DNA from 4 places in the Paenibacillus suaedae genome. Region 4 is predicted to be linked to each of the others. Evidence: riboswitches for the same ligand, from Rfam matches in the RefSeq annotation. Region 4 holds a riboswitch; each other region holds the start of a gene.
The links. Region 4 has a riboswitch for cyclic di-AMP ahead of RQP50_RS22660 (CAP domain-containing protein). Riboswitches for the same ligand answer to the same signal wherever they lie in the genome.
Positions count from the first base shown of each region.

Region 1: another riboswitch for cyclic di-AMP. It lies ahead of RQP50_RS25575 (TrkH family potassium uptake protein); the one in region 4 lies ahead of RQP50_RS22660 (CAP domain-containing protein).
Region 2: another riboswitch for cyclic di-AMP. It lies ahead of RQP50_RS14265 (3D domain-containing protein); the one in region 4 lies ahead of RQP50_RS22660 (CAP domain-containing protein).
Region 3: another riboswitch for cyclic di-AMP. It lies ahead of RQP50_RS28015 (C40 family peptidase); the one in region 4 lies ahead of RQP50_RS22660 (CAP domain-containing protein).

Region 1 covers NZ_JAVYAA010000008.1:143,138-147,352, forward strand. Annotated here, with positions in the region: gene RQP50_RS25560 (ABC transporter substrate-binding protein) at 1-135, shown strand, start outside; gene RQP50_RS25565 (hypothetical protein) at 142-294, shown strand; gene RQP50_RS25570 (CPBP family intramembrane glutamic endopeptidase) at 311-2,011, opposite strand; cyclic di-AMP (ydaO/yuaA leader) riboswitch at 2,260-2,418, shown strand; gene RQP50_RS25575 (TrkH family potassium uptake protein) at 2,478-3,836, shown strand; gene RQP50_RS25580 (potassium channel family protein) at 3,876-4,215, shown strand, end outside.
Region 2 covers NZ_JAVYAA010000003.1:189,953-194,167, reverse strand. Annotated here, with positions in the region: gene RQP50_RS14275 (dihydroorotate dehydrogenase electron transfer subunit) at 1-162, opposite strand, end outside; gene RQP50_RS14270 (polysaccharide deacetylase family protein) at 556-1,728, shown strand; gene RQP50_RS14265 (3D domain-containing protein) at 1,814-2,524, opposite strand; cyclic di-AMP (ydaO/yuaA leader) riboswitch at 2,534-2,702, opposite strand; gene RQP50_RS14260 (amino acid ABC transporter ATP-binding protein) at 2,962-3,684, opposite strand; gene RQP50_RS14255 (amino acid ABC transporter permease) at 3,677-4,215, opposite strand, start outside.
Region 3 covers NZ_JAVYAA010000011.1:48,980-53,194, reverse strand. Annotated here, with positions in the region: gene RQP50_RS28025 (M1 family metallopeptidase) at 1-1,197, shown strand, start outside; gene RQP50_RS28020 (hypothetical protein) at 1,202-2,023, shown strand; cyclic di-AMP (ydaO/yuaA leader) riboswitch at 2,303-2,444, shown strand; gene RQP50_RS28015 (C40 family peptidase) at 2,448-2,927, shown strand; gene RQP50_RS28010 (serine protease) at 3,227-3,742, opposite strand; gene RQP50_RS28005 (response regulator transcription factor) at 3,923-4,215, opposite strand, start outside.
Region 4 covers NZ_JAVYAA010000006.1:284,563-288,777, reverse strand. Annotated here, with positions in the region: gene dhaK (dihydroxyacetone kinase subunit DhaK) at 1-1,609, shown strand, start outside; cyclic di-AMP (ydaO/yuaA leader) riboswitch at 1,781-1,910, shown strand; gene RQP50_RS22660 (CAP domain-containing protein) at 1,917-2,774, shown strand; gene RQP50_RS22655 (DUF2785 domain-containing protein) at 2,895-3,728, opposite strand; gene RQP50_RS22650 (nucleoside recognition domain-containing protein) at 3,956-4,215, opposite strand, start outside.

The DNA.
Region 1 (4,215 bases), on a different contig from region 4:
TTGCTTAACAGCAACTGGAACCAGATGAACCGTCACCTGTCTACTGCAGTTGATTCAGTCATGCTGGGTGAAGATGCACAGAAAGCGCTAGATACGGCAGTAAAGGAAGCGAAAAAATTTATTGAGAAGAAATAAGTAATAATGAGAAATAAACGGGGCCGTTCCTTCGATGAGGCGCATTACGTACATGCGTCCTTCGATATGAACGGCCCTTGGCTTTTCAAAATGATAGGGTATGGAGATATGCTCATGTACTCGTTCTATTACTGTACGAACAAATGGATTCAACTGTAATCAATGGTGTTAATGTTTATGTCCATGTCGTGATCGCTCTAGCGTGATCTTGGTTGCGATGAATCTTCGCGAGCGCATATACAATCCCAATTGGAGAAAGGAGGTACACAAGACCGATTAGGAGACCGACTATTGTTCCATCAAGCATGAATGACAGGGACATTAAGAAGTTGTCGAGCATAAGGTGAGCGAACATGGCCGTCCACCAGCCATGCTTCAGCATAATGAACAGGAAGAACATGCCGATAAACAGGAGCTCTACCGGCCGAGAGTAGTACGGATAGATTGGATAGGTGACATGTCCGAACGCCCATACAAGGGTAGGGATAATCCCGGCTAACCATGGGTTGCGGAACAATCGGTTCAGCAGTCCAACCCCGAACAAACGATATATCCCTTCCTCCGAAATAGCTGCAACCCAAGCTAGAAGAGGGAACAGTGGTGCAATTCGCAGGTTGAGCGGTGATTGTGAGGCATCGGTCGATGACCACGCATGAAACCCTGATTCCAAAATGAAAAATATAACCGTTTGCATGCCGAGCAATACGCCTGTGTACGCGATTCCGATCCATAATGCTTGTATGAGCTTGCCGCCAAATGCGCGATCACTCCATGTAGGCAGTACATCTCTGTACACAGACAGCTCCCATGCTCGCTTTCCCGCATGGAGAGAGAAGTATAGGATAACGCCTTGAATTACTGTAATTGCGCCTTGAATGGCAAAGGACAGCCCCATATTCACCCCGTCCACAGGGGTACGGAGTTCCAGAGCGAAGAGACCCGGAAGCACGTTCCATAGATGCAGCAGAGAAATTCCGCATGAGACGGCAGTAAGGGCGAACAATGTCTTCGATCCGAACTTCAGGCCATGACGGTAGACGATGCAAGCGATCAGTGAACATGCACTTAGTAGGATTGTCATCCACATATAGCCGATATTGTAAATGGACGATGCAGTCTTCGTTTGATGCAGTTCTTCAGCTAGATAGCTGTTCGGGATAACCCAGTAGGGCTTCAGCATGACAATGCGATCTTGGGAGAAGACGGCCTTCACGTTCAATGCGGCTTCACCAAGTCGTGCTTCAGGCACGTTATACTCTACCGTGTCTAGCTCCGCCGATGATGCGATTAGTTTTAATTGGGTAGGATTCCATCCCATGTGCTTCAAGAGTGTATCAGCAAGCTTCTTGCGGTTCACTGGATCCAAGGCAGTCTCCGCATCTTCTGCTGACGCCATATCCACATGATTTCCCGTAACCCCGCTAATGTAGGAGGTGATAGGAGGCTTTTCCTCCCATTCGAATCCAATAATACGACCGCTTGTCATGTGAACGTCAATGCGCATGACACCGGATTTTCCAGCCCGATTCATATTCAATAATACCTGAAAAGTATCATAGGGACTGGATGATTCCCATTTCTGAAATGAAGCGGTCAGCTTCTCCTTGCTCATGTAGCCGGAAACCGTTGATTGACTGCGATAAATGACGGTTGGAGCAGTATCTTCTTCAGGTGTAATTGAAATATGGAACTGTTTTAAGTCCTGTACAAATGTGAGTGCCTTTTGCGCTGCTTTCTCTTTGGTTAAGAGGGATTGGCTGGCTGCTGATTCCATCATGGCTTCTGTCTGCTGAAAGGGAATGAATACCTGAACAATGAGGAATAATAGAAATCCGGCCACAGAAGAAAGAAGAAGCGGCTTGGATACATAGGACATGTTGGAACCTCCATTCCATCACACATTTAGCGTATGGTTGCTTATTTGTTCATTTTATCCACTTCAACTTTGTAAAGTCCAGCAGAGAAAATGAAGAAACACCTAGCGAAAATGAGTGTTTTGAATACAATTGAAGAAAATGGGGGATTGTAAGCGCTATTTCTTCAAGTTTTTCGTCTTATTCTGGTTAATTTGTTCATTCCTTGACTTTGTATGCTGCAGGGGAAACGTATATAATCTCGTTATGAATTGCATACAAGCCGAGTTTCGTGAATGAACGAAAGCGGGGGACCCGATAAATGGGGTGAATATCGCAGTTGTGGATGCATAGAATCCACTTGCGATTAGGGCAGCCTGAACGTGCCCGAATCCGACAGCTAACCTCGTAGGCATGTACGTCAGGATACCAGCGATAGCATTGGATTTCCAGTGCTTTTTTTCGTGGGGAAAAAAAGAGGTGACTCCCGTGGAGGGAACAAAAAAGGCCATTCGATTCAATCTGACACCACCGCGAATTCTGGTTGTAGGGTTTGCAGCAATTGTATTATTGGGCGCATTTCTACTCATGCTTCCGATATCAAATGCGGATGGGATTCCGCTGCCATTCCTCGATGCATTGTTCACGTCAACGTCAGCAACTTGTGTGACGGGGCTCATTGTGGTGGATACGGGCACTCATTTTACCGTATTTGGGCAGGTGGTCATCATGCTGCTTATTCAAATTGGTGGGCTTGGATTCATGACAATGGCAACGCTGTTTGCATTAGCACTGAAGAAGAAGATATCGCTGAAGGAAAGGCTTATATTGCAAGAAGCGCTTAATCAGGGCAGCATGGAAGGCATCGTGCGCCTTATCCGTAAAGTGATCTTGTTTGCGGTATGTATCGAGGGGACGGCAGCTGTACTGTTCTCCGTGCGATGGGCATTTGATCTTCCGCTAGGCAAGGCCATTTATTTCGGTATCTTCCATGCTGTTTCTTTTTTCAATAACGCAGGCTTTGATTTATTCGGCTCTGTCAGTGGGCCGTTTTCGAGCTTAACCAGCTATGTCGGAGACCCTATTATTAACCTGGTATCGATGCTGCTTATTATCCTTGGCGGGATTGGATTTATCGTCTTGTCCGATTTGGTGGAATATAAGCGTACTCGCAAGTTGTCTCTGCATACGAAGATCGTGTTAACGATGACGGGATTGCTCATTGTAATCGGAACGGTCGTTATATTTATATTTGAATTTACCAATACACGCACGTTAGGCAGTTTGAATGGTTGGGAGAAGTTCTGGGCATCCCTGTTCCAATCTGTCAGCCCGCGTACCGCTGGAGCGAATACGATTGACATCGGAGCCATGCGCCAAGCCTCGCAATTTTTTATGGTTCTTTTGATGTTCATCGGGGCATCACCAGGATCCACTGGTGGTGGTATTAAGACGACGACGTTCGCCATTCTCATTGGAGCTGTATTTGCTATGATTCGCGGGAAAGAAGATATCGTCATTTACCGGTACCGACTCGCCAAGGATCGTATCTTCAAAGCAGTTACGCTGACGTTGCTGTCATTGTTCTTGGTCATTATCGTATCGATGATATTGTCGACAACAGAAGATCATAGCTTCCTGATGATATTATTCGATACAACATCGGCCTTCGGAACGGTAGGGTTATCAATGGGATTGACGGCGGATTTATCAGATATCGGAAAAGTGCTGCTGAGCCTGACGATGTTTGCAGGCCGTCTAGGTCCATTAACGTTGGCTTATGCATTAGGCCCGAAAAATGAGCGGGAATTATACCGACACCCAGAAGGAAAAATAACGATAGGATAAGCAAGTTAGATTGTAACGGACGAAGGAGTATACAGGGATATGGAGTTGCAGCAGTTTGCAGTGATCGGGATGGGCCGTTTCGGTTCAAGTCTCGCGAAGGAGCTGGTCAAGCTCGGACATCAGGTGCTAGGCATTGATAAAGATGAGGAAGTAATTGGGGATGTTATGGGCTTCGTAACCCATGCAGTTGTAGCGGACGCATCAGATGAAGAGGTGCTGCGCTCACTCGGCATACGTAACTTCGATTGCGCGATCGTAGCCATTGGTGACGATATTCAGACGAGCATTCTGGTCAGTATTCAGATGAAGGAACTTGGCGTGAAGAAGGTTGTCGCCAAAGCACTTTCCGAATTGCATGGACGTGTTCTGGAGCGGATCG
Region 2 (4,215 bases), on a different contig from region 4:
ATCCTTCTCCAAATTGCAGATGCTAATTGGACGAGACAGAATAGGTGCCGTATTCCAGGCTCGCAGCATAAAGAATTGACCCATGCTTGCTTGAAATTGACCCTCCACCGTCATGAGGTAAATGCCTTCAGAGATGCGTTCGTTGGAAAGAATCGTATACACAAGTATGCTCCTTTTTTCACGAGTAAGGACAGTCTGCATCCTTCTCACGTTTATTGAGATGTGCAGATTCCTGCTCGTAAGAAAAGCCCACATTCACAACCTTATGGATTGCTGCCTATATGGCCTATGCATAAGCTTTTCTCACCTTTACACTTCTACTATGCATGTTCTGGTTGACATCCCACTGTGACCCATGTCACATTAGCGTATGAATTGTGACAATGGTTTCGCAAATTTTCAGAATATTAGCAAGAAGTTACAAGTGAACATCCTAACAATTATAGTCGATGAGATTATTTCCCTACCGTACTAGGTAAGTGGAAGGGCATATTTCTACCACCCCAAGGACATAACAAGAACATTGAACTGTTTATGGAATGGGGGAATGGCGCTATGCAACATTGTCGAATCTGCTTATCTGTACTATCCCTTTGTTTGCTCTGTATTACTGGCTGCTTCCATCGTTCGCAGGAAGCAACGCCTCCCATACCCAATCTTCCACCAAGCAAGCCAAATCAGTCGGAATCGATCCATTCATCAGCAGACAGTCTGTGGAGACAAGATCGCACTCATCCAGTACCACGTATCTTCAAGGCAGACTCTGTGAACATGCATTCCCCACATGCTAAGGAGAAGCAAGAGAATGCAGCTTCATCGGATCATCTTGAGATGCCTAAATTCACCATATCAGCTGAGCATAAAGAGCGTGATAACCAGAAAAGTCAGAAGAGACTGGAGTCGCAGCAGGCAGAGTCAGAATCTGGCCAGCAGAAACAGCGTTCTTCCTCTTCGAATGAACGCCAGCACAAGTGTCAGAAATCAACCCCGTCGCAATCTGCGGCGCAAGCTTCACAATCATCCCGCTCCAGCATGCATAAGATGAAGAAACAGCATCTCACGATTGCGGAACTGCGGTTGAAGTACCCACATATCTTTAAATTGAATGCGAAGCAGCGTCATGGAGAACGACAAGTTGCGCTCACCTTCGATGACGCACCGGATAACCGCATTACGCCGCTTGTATTGGATATATTGAAGGAGCACAATATCCGAGCCACTTTCTTTCTCGTTGGCTCTCGTGCCAAGGCTTATCCAGGACTCGTCGAGCGGATGGTGCGCGAGGGGCATGTGATCGGTAATCATTCGTACAATCATCCGTTGCTGACAAAGCTGACGCTTCCAGCTTTTGAACACCAGGTGAAGGATACTGAACGCATTATCGAGCAGTCTACCGGATATAAGCCTCGATACTTCCGTCCGCCATATGGAGAAATCAACGAAGAGCAATTGCGCTGGGCAGGAGATAATGGATACATGGTCGTCAATTGGGATGTAGATACAAACGATTGGCGTGGATTAACCGCTTCACGTATTTTGCAAAATGTGATGCGTGGGGTACGCCCAGGTTCCATCGTATTGCAGCATGCCAGCGGAAGCACACATAATGGGTATCTGCATGGAACCGTGAAAGCACTCCCATCGATTATTCAGCAGTTAAGGGAGCGGAAATATGAATTCGTCACCCTGCCTGATCTGCTCCAAGATCAGAAGGAAAAGAAGGAATAAACAAACAAGCCCCGCCATAATGGCGAGGCTTGTTGTTCAATTGCTATTGTAAGTATTCATCTACATCTATATATAATAGTAGATATTATTTCAACACGTATACTTTAACGTCTTGCACGCCGAATGTGTTGCCTGTCTTCTTGCTTACCGGTACAAATATGTCAACCTTTTTCCCCTTGATTGCACCGCCTGTATCCGTAGCTACAGCAACCATACCGCCTGTCGGCAAGTGTTTGAAATCATATCCCGTAATATACAATTTCGTACCAAGCGGAATCACTTTTGGATCGACCGCAACTGTACCTAGTTTCAATGCATTACCCAAAGCATCTACTGCGCCCCATTTTCCGTTTTCACTCGGATGAGCGGTATAAGCTGTTGCACGCATGCTTATCGTTTTCTTGTATGTCGCTGTACGTCCAGAGGACAATTGAACTACATTTTTAGGAGCAGCTTGTTGTACTGCTGCTTTCTGATTATTCGAAGCCGTTTTGACTGCCTGTTCGTCATTTTTTGCTACACCCAAAGCATTATTGACTGGCATCCCTTCCAAAACCGACTTTTGAACAACAGGGCTTGGAAGTTCGATGGAGAGTCCACCATACAGATTTTTCGGATTAATTGTCGGGTTTGCCGACAATACGGATTCAACACTCATGTTGTAATTCTTAGCAATTGAATAGAACGTTTCTCCTTCTTTTACCGTATAGGGCTCAGCCTGTGCCGGCAAAATTTGAAGAATGGACGCAAGTCCAAGTAAAGCTGCTGTAATCGTTAGTGTAATTCTTTTACGCATATGTTTTGTTTTCCTCCTGTGCATTAGCCTGCGGGGTTAGTTGTCGGATTCGGGTCAAGGAGTTCCCCTACGCCATTCCAAGTTGCGGAATAAGCGATTCACCCCAAGGTGTTCTCGTAATATCGAACACCGGTCAATAGTCCCCCGTACGGGTGTGTCGTTTCGGCTCGGATTGCATCATATCACAATTTTGTAACCTGTGCGCAGGAATATGATGGTAAGTCTCTGGAACCCGCGCCCCCCAATGGATTGAAGCTTCAAACTTTTTTTATTTCATAACAAATTTGTAATCAGAGATGACATTTTTGTAATCTTTCTGTTTCTATCATAGCACATATTTCAGATTTGTAAACGAAAACGCTTACATAATAAAGCAAACAACAATAGGCACCCCCTAAGGATGCCTATTCGAACACCTATATATTTACAATACCTCTTTACAATACTCTGCTTAGAAAATCCTGCGTTCTAGCATGCTTAGGATGGTTAAATAATTGGTCTGGAGAACCTTCCTCCACAATATTGCCGCCATCCATAAACAAAATACGATCGCCCACTTCACGTGCGAAGTTCATCTCATGAGTTACGATTACCATCGTCATTCCTTCTCCGGCGAGTGATTTCATGACCTCAAGCACTTCGCCGACCATCTCTGGATCAAGCGCTGATGTCGGCTCATCGAACAGCATCACATGCGGCTGCATAGCAAGTGCTCGCGCAATCGCGATACGCTGCTTCTGTCCACCGGACAATTGTCTAGGGAATGCCTTGGCCTTATCCGCCAATCCAACCTTGCCAAGCAGCTCCATTGCTAGTTTATTTGCTTCAGCCTCTGGCACATGTTTCACCTTTATTGGAGCAAGGGTAATATTTTGCAGCACGGTCATATGGGGAAATAGGTTGAACGATTGGAATACCATCCCCATTTTTTCACGTGTTTTGTTAATGTTGTGCGACTTGTCAGTGATGCACTGATCCTCGAAGCGGATATCCCCTTGTGTCGGAGTTTCCAGCAAATTAATGCAACGAAGGAGAGTACTCTTTCCGGATCCGCTAGGGCCTATGACTACAACCACTTCACCACGATCAATAGAGACATTTACCCCTTTTAAAATCTCCAATTTATCATACGATTTATGCAAATTTTGAATTTTAATCATGCTCGCTCAACTTCCTTTCCAAACGTGCCACCACTTTCGATAAAGTGAAGGTTAGAATGAGATAGATACACGCTGCTCCAATCAGTGGTCCCATCGCTGAATAAATTTTGGCACGAACGATATTTGTCTCAAACATCAAGTCTGCAATCCCGATGGTGCTGACAATTGAAGTCTCCTTAATAATCGTAATAAATTCGTTGCCGATCGCCGGAATAACATTGCGGAACGCTTGTGGAAGTACGATCAAGCGCATCCCCATTGGTTTTGACATTCCGAGAGAACGAGCTGCTTCCAATTGACCGTGGTCGATCGATTGTATGCCGGCACGAAAGATTTCAGCCAAATACGCACCACTATTTAAGGATAGAGCAATCGCTCCAGATGTTAGTGCACTGAATTCTACGCCATACTCTGCAAGTCCATAATGAATAATGAATAATTGTACAAGCAGCGGTGTTCCACGGAACACCTCGATATAGGTGACAGCAAACCATTTAAGCGGCTTTATTTTAGACATCCGCATCAAGACAA
Region 3 (4,215 bases), on a different contig from region 4:
AATTACATCGTAGGCGCTACAGGCTTTCCAACGAAAACCCCTACGATAGCAGACAGAAAGAAATTTTATCAATTCTATGCGGATGATGTTCATGATTTCGCGTGGGCCGCATCTCCAAACTTTGTCTATTTTGAAGAGCCGTTCTCTTCTAGCCAAGTACCAGGGGTTCGTATCAAGTTATATTTAGACCCGAAGCATAAAGATTTGAAGGAGCGTTATTTCTACGCTGCGAAGACGGCTCTGTCCAAGTTCAGCGAATGGTACGGCAAATACCCGTACTCTACCTTGTCCATTATCGTGCCTCCTAAATTGGGCAACGGAGCTGGAGGAATGGAATACCCGACCTTGATTACAGCATTCGGTGCAGAAGATGAGAGTCCAGGTTACGATTTAGAACGTACCGTCGTTCATGAGATTGGACATCAATACTTTTATGGACTTCTCGCCTCAAACGAATTCGAGGAAGCATGGCTCGATGAAGGGTTCACTTCCTATGCAGAAGACAAGCTGATGGAGCAAGAATTCGGAGTACTTCCAAATAACGCAATACAAGCCAGCTACATCACAGATCCGGCTCCACTGAAGCTGAATGCATGGCGCTACAAAAATCAAAATCATTACGCAGAAAATGTGTACATGCGTGCCAAGCTGGTGCTGCTTGCAATCGAGAAGCAGGTCGGGGAAAAAATGATGAGCCGCATTATGAGAACTTATACGCAGAAGTACCGTTTTAAGTACCCAACTACATCAGACTTTCAGCGAGTCGTTGAGCAGGTAACTAACCGCAAGTGGAATGATTTCTTCCAACAATATGTGTACAACGGCATGATGGCAGACTTCGCCGTGGAGAACATTGATTCACGTACGATTGAATCGAATGGGTCTACCCAATATGAAGCGACTGTCCATATCCGCAAGCTCGGTGCCAATTATCCATCCATTCCGATCGTATTCGGGTTCTCGGATGGCACGACGACTCGCAAGGGATGGAATGGAGAGGGAGACCGCATTCAATATACCGTCACCCATAAAGCGCCGCTCAGCTGGGTCATGGTTGATCCTCTATATTCGATTGTCGTTGAGAACAAGCACATCAATAATTATATGCGTGCTCATGTCGATGAACCTGTCCGTACACGAGTTAATTTATCCGTCATCAAGGTAATCGAAGCTGTTACGAACATTTTGGGGTGGTGATAGTGTGAAGGCTTATGTGCGTTCAGGCTGGAATTGGTGCAAAGAGCACATCTATATATGGGTCATTCTATTCTTGTACCAACTGTTATGGGGGTTCTTCCTCTATCGCTTCGTCGATGGAGTGGTAACACCTATCCTGCGCCGTTACCCAGATCCAGCACCTACCGAGATGAGCAGGCAGCTCTTTCTGACCGAAAGCCAGTTCTATCTAATGAAGACGAATGACTATTTCCCTTACTTATGGGCTATCCTCGGATTCGTTGCCGTCCACATGCTGCTTACCCCCTTCATTCACGCGGGTGTATTCCATGCTATGTCACGGCCCAAGCAGCAGGGGCTTGCCTTCTTCCAAGGGATCAAGCTCGCTTGGAAGCCAATGCTTGTCCTCTATCTACTCGAGACACTGCTCATTATCGCACCAGCTATATGGTTCGTTCCTTATGCGGCGCATGCCCTGTCCACATCGGCTTCTCTATCTTCCTTACTCGTGGCAGTGGCACCGTTCGTAATCGCTTGGTTCATTGGCGGCTGGCTTGTTCATCAATTGTTCTTATTCCTTAACTTCGGCGCTGCCTCAGAAACACCATTAATTCGATCTGTGACAGCCGGAACTCGTCGCTTGCTTCCCATTCTAGGATTGTCACTTCTCTTTATTGGTATCACCATTGGCGTAGGCATATTGTCCACAACCGCGGCGGCCGTGTTCACCGGAATTACCGCACTCATTATTCAACAGGCATTGCCTGCCATTATGACTATACTTAAAATGTGGGGATTGTCTGCACGCCACGCTGTCTGGCAGGAAGCAGAGCAACAGATGAAATAATGAGGGTTCTGATTGAACGCAATTTAGTTACAGAGTTACAAAGTTACAAAGGGTTACGATGATATTGAAGCAGCGTAACCTAACAAAATGAATTAAAAAACTTGTCTATCAGCGAAAAAAACGCTGATATGACAAGTTTTTTTCGTGTCAAGGACAAAAAATATTTGTCAAAGGAATTTCCGTCTGTTACAATAAATCTAGATTTATTACAACTTTGTCATGAAAGCGGCACTAACTCTTGCAAAATTGTTACTATCGCACGCAGCAATACATAATCCTAAAACCAGAATGCCGAGTTTCCGGGCGGACCGGAAAGCGGGGGAACCAGTTTTTACGGGTGAATTGATCTTGTAACACAGGGATCATAGGGGTCCTTCAACCGAACCCTCCAGCTAACCTCGCAGGCACGGAAGGAGCTTTCCCTTTGAAGAAGAAGCTAGTTACAGCGGTGCTCGGACTGAGCGTTCTGTTTACTTCGTTCAGTGCAGGCAGCACATTCGCAGCATCCAAAATGGACAACACGATTGAAGGTTTGCTTGGCATTTCGTACAAGTATGGTGGTACAACAACGAAAGGCTTTGACTGCTCCGGATTTACGAAGTACGTGTTCAACAAGTTCGAAATTGATCTTCCTCGCACATCTTCGTCGCAATTTGACTCTGGTGAGAAAGTTAGCAAAGACGAGCTTCGTCCAGGAGACCTGGTCTTCTTTGACACAAGCGGCGGCAACGGTGTATCGCATGTCGGCATTTACGTAGGCAACAACAAATTCGCACACGCTTCGACAAGCAAAGGTACACGCATCGACAGCCTTAGCATGGACTACTATGAGCAGCGCTATGTTGGTGCTCGTCGCGTAATGAGCGAAAATGACTTTTCTTCTATCGCTACAGACAATCAATAGGTTGGAAGTTTCCTGCACTCTTATAATGATATGAACGACTACATAACCCGATGAGAAGCGCCCCGCGCCTTTTCGTCGGGTTGTTTCATGCTATCCCCTTTATCCCCGCTCAACTTCAGCTTCTTTATCCTATGCATCTCTGCATGTCAACGATTCATACTTTTATCTATCTTTACGAAATATTTCTTTTTCAGTTTCAACCATTTTCATCGCCATTAAACAACACAAGGACATGCGCTTGTGCGCATGTCCCGATATCTTGTCTGGATATTCACTATTTTCGCATAGACGCTTCTAATTTACTTGACTGACCCATTCGATTCTTGAAATTTCGCCTTAATCTCTTCTGGTGTGAGCCCATCCACCTCTGCTCGATGCTTTTCTTCCTCGTGCTGAAGCTGAGTCTGACGATCCTCGACATGCTTCCCATTATTGTGATGTTTCTCGTGGAACAGTCGTCCTTTTATGCCTAATTTCTCGCGTAATTCCTGGTGAATTTGCTTATTGCTTTTGCCTTCTGTCGAAATTCCGTGTTTCTTAGCGAGCAATTGAATCTTCTTCTCGCGCAGCTGCTTCATCTCTGCACGAATCTCCTTCATTTGTGCCTGTACTTGTTCTAATTGCTTATCCGTCTCCGTGCTCTGCTGATTCGGCTGTACTACAGCTTGAGATGAAGTGACCACTCGTACAGCAGCTTGCTCTCTGCTCTTATCTGTTGCAGCATCTAGCGCAGTTCTGCTTTGCGCTGCTGCAGGTGAAGCCATCAAGAGAAGCATTAGGCACGTCCACGCTGCTACGGTTGAATTGCGTTTCATAGGTTCCACCTCCTTATGTAAGGGATGGCTATAGTATGTTCGTAATTCCTGAAATGAAACTGAAAATAAGCTAAATATTCACTTAGAGAGAATGAAGCACTTATCCATTTATATTCTGGATGCTAATTGAGCCGACAATTCTCTATCAAGTATCTTCTGCATATATTCCAGCAGCAGTTCTTAATCCAGCCAGCCCTTCTCCCTGGCAGTTCGAATCGCCTCAATGCGCGTACCCGCTCCTACTTTGCTAATCGCATCCGACATATAGTTGCGCACCGTCCCATAGGATAAGAACAATTTGGCGCTAATATCCTGCATGGACAGTCCGTTCTCAGCAAGCAACAGCACTTCCTTCTCCCTCGGGGATAACGGACAAGGGTCTTCCCACGCAGCCAACGTTAATTCGGGACTCATCACCCGCTTGCCTGCATATACCTGGCGAATGGCATCCGACAATTCGTCGCTTGGGCTGT
Region 4 (4,215 bases):
AGGAAGCGGTCATGAACCAGCTCACGCTGGATTTGTTGGACAAGGCATGCTCGATGTAGCCGTATGCGGTGATGTATTTGCATCCCCATCACAAATTCAAATTTATCAAGCGTTAAAGGCCTCTGCAAGCAAGAAGGGAACGCTGCTCATTATTAAGAACTACAGTGGCGACATTATGAACTTCAAAAATGCGTCGCATCTAGCCAAAGAAGACGGAATTCAGGTCGATTATGTCAAAGTGGACGACGATATAGCTGTAGAGGACAGTCTATACACGGTTGGCCGCAGAGGTGTTGCAGGGACAGTGCTCGTTCATAAAATTGCAGGTGCGGCCGCTGAAGAGGGCTTGGAGCTTGCAGAAGTGAAGGCGATTGCTCAGCACGCGATCGACAACACAAGAAGTATTGGATTCGCGCTTACCTCATGCACAGTTCCAGCAAAAGGAACACCAACGTTCCAGTTGAATGACGATGAGATCGAGTACGGCGTAGGAATTCATGGGGAGCCTGGCATTCGCCGAGAGAAGATCGCTTCTGCTAACGAACTGGCGAAGAAAATGGTTGCGGATTTGTTCCGTGACATGAAGATTACAGCAGGCTCTAAGCAGGAGTTAGCCGTGCTGATTAACGGATTTGGCGGTTCCCCGCTGCAAGAATTGTACTTGCTGGCGAACGCTGTAGTTCGGGAGATTCATGCGCAACAAATTACTCTTGTTAAAGTATTCGTAGGCAACTACATGACAAGTATCGATATGGCTGGTGCGTCGGTGTCGGTTATCCGCTTGGATGAACAGCTTAAGCATTACCTCGAAGCAAGCTGCAATACGCCAGCGCTGCAGGTGAGTGGTTCATTTGAACCAATCCATCCTGAGGAGATGTCCGAAGCAGGAACTGCGAGCCACGAGGTATCTTTTACAGTAGAGACGGACGAGGCCTTCTCGAAGGTCGAACATAATGTGTTCACGGTTAATAACCTGATCTATCTAACAGACAAGATGAGCGAAATCATTATTGAAAATGAAGTTCCATTCTGCGAGTTGGATTCACATGCAGGTGATGGCGACTTCGGTATGAGTGTGGCGAAGGGCTTCAAGCAATTGAAAAGAGAATGGCATGACATCATTGCACATCATTCAGATAACATGGGCAGCTTCCTCCATGCTTGCTCGTTAGTTATTATGGAGCATTGCGGCGGCGCTTCTGGCCCAATCTGGGGTTCAGCATTCCGTGCAGCCAGCAAGTTCGCGGGCGAACGCGTAGAATTGACCGTTTCTGAATTTGCACAAATGATGCAAGCAGTTGTTAAAGGCATTCAAGACACGGGCGAGCGCTCATTTGGAAGAGGAGCTGTAGTTGGGGATAAGACACTTGTCGATGCGTTGGCTCCATTTGCAGATGCGTGGGTACAGAGTGCGTCTGAGGGCGATGATGTGAAGACTGCTTCTGTGAAAGCGGCAGAGGCTGCTGTTCAAGGTGCAAAGTATACAGAGACAATTGTAGCTCGTATGGGAAGAGCGGGGGCGGTTGGCGAACGGAGTCTTGGCTATCCTGATGCTGGTGCCTATGCGCTTGGTGTGATTTTCACAGCGTTGTCCCAAGTGATCAAGTAAGAAGCGAGCGAATTAGGAATAGAACAATTTCCGACCAAATGGAATACTAGAAAAGTAGAACCGGAGTGCAGTCTAGCATACTCCGGTTCTTTTCGTTTGGAAGATATTATAATTAATTACAATATATTTGAAATGATCTCCTGTATTATCCGTGTTAGGATCGGAAACGTACCACAAAACAAGCCGAAGCTCGTCAGAGCGCGGGGGAACCGATTCATTGGGGTGAAGTCGTGTAGCGACAGGGGAGTCCACTTTAACCCGAACCCGACAGCTAACCTCGCAGGCTGCAAAGGGAGAGATGTACAGGATGAAGAAGACATTTAAGAAAGTTGTAATTACAAGTGCGATTGCATTGGCACCGGTTATGGCGGTGAACTCTGCTATGGCAGCACCCGTTAGCCCAGTGCAACAGCCGAATCCAATGATGAACTCGAATTGTTCAAACCTGGGTATGAATATGGACTTTGATAAAGTATTCCAAGATAACTCGGAATTGAAGCAAATCTTGTCCAAATGGATGGAAGCCATTCAAAAAGAAATTGGGAATAAGCCAATCGTTCCGCCTCCCGTTCAAAAGCCAGAGGTGGACAAGCCGGAAGTAAATAAACCAGAAGTTGAAAAGCCAGAAGCAAACAAACCTGAAGTTGAGAAACCTGAGGTAGAGAAGCCAGAAATCGAGAAACCTGAAGTTGAAAAGCCTGAGGTTAACAAACCAGAAGTAAACAAGCCAGAAGCTGAAAAACCAGCAACACCTGGTGACAATAAACCAACTGCGCCACAAGACAACAACAATGCGAACAGTGACTTCGCTAGCCAAGTTATCGATTTGGTGAACCAAGAACGTGCGAATGCTGGTTTGCAGCCATTGAAATCCGATGCACAATTGAACAAAGTTGCGATGATCAAGGCGAAAGATATGAATGATAACAACTACTTTGACCATCAATCTCCAACACTTGGCTCCCCATTCGATCTGATGAGAGCACAAGGTGTCAATTTCAATACTGCTGGCGAGAACATTGCCAAAGGCCAACGTAATCCGCAAGAAGTAATGAACGCGTGGATGAACAGCGATGGACACCGTAAGAACATCCTGAACTCCAGCTTCACTTCCATCGGTGTTGCATACTACAATGGTGTGTGGGTACAATCATTCACAGGCTAACGAGTTAAGTATGTAGATATCACATCAAGAACCTGCAGGTAAATGCAGGTTCTTTTTTTTGTATTTAATCAGGCGCTCTACAAGAGAATAACGAGGAAATTAACAGAAATGAAGTTGATCTTATATGTCTCTGTTGAAGACCGGATTCAGTTTCTTTTCAATGTTATACCAATTGTGCCATTCTGTTGTTGGAACGATGAATTCTCTCATTGCTGCACGCATCCATACAGATCGAGCAAAATTTTTAACATTTATGCGTCTACAGCGATAAATCACTTTGTCTTCATTGGGCAGCTCAACCTGCATAAGCCACGCGCAATAGGACGTGAACGACAACTTATTAAGCTCAAGCATTGACAAGACGGCTGTCGCCATGCGTTCATCTTCCTCTGTTCGCAAGATATGATTCGCATGAAGAAGCATGTGCTCAATGGCACTGAGAAGCTTCTTGCATTCCTCTGGGCCAATGTGTGGACTGCGTACACAAGCAGCCATGACATCTGCGATGTGAGCTGGAGCATGAGCCCATCCTTTAACTTCTACATAATCGCGATAATCGTTCTCCTGCATGCAATAATCAACAACTCGCTTCGCAATGTGTTCATATAAAGGCTTGCTTATATAAGGCTGTTGTTCATCACGCTTCAGAAGCAGTGCGAGTAAGAGGGCGGAGAATGTACGTTGGAAGACCGAATCGTTCTCAGCAGTCCCAATTCCTTTGAAAAGCATTTGGTCTGATAACGTCTGATGAAGAAGCTCTGTTAGTTGTCCAGCGGTCAGGATTTTTTGTGTAATAAGCCATTCATATAATATCCCGTATGCAAGATCATCCCTCAATTCAGGATCTGTAGAGCCAAGTAGGCTGACTACTTGTTGTACGGCTTCATATTGTTCGATTTCTGTTGGTAGCTCATATTGATGATCCATAATTGAGCGCAGCTGCTGCTTGTCCATGAAATGAATCCCCCCATTAAAGATGTTTAGGTATTTGTATTCGCTAATGAATAATCATAAAAAGAATGAGATGATCATTTTAACATGATAGGAAAGAAATGTATATGTAGACGAATGGTAGTAACGAACGAAATCATGGTTTCTAGCAATACGGTATAGTTAGCAAGTAAGGAGGGAATGAATAAGAAACCCCCTGAACATAATCGTTAAGGGGGTGGGCGATAACTTTATACCCAACCGAAGGCTCTAGCGAGCTGAGCCGTGGCGAAGGTGACAGCTATAGCGATTCCAAGCGGAATAACGGCAGATAATATTGTCCATTTTGCACTCTTCGTTTCTTTATAAATGTTGAATAATGTCGTTCCGCAAGGGTAGTGGAGCAAGGAGAACAGCATCATGTTCAATGCAGTCAACCACGTCCACCCATGCTGCAGGAAGATATCCTTGATGTTCTCCATTCCATCTGCATCAACCATTGCCCCAGAGG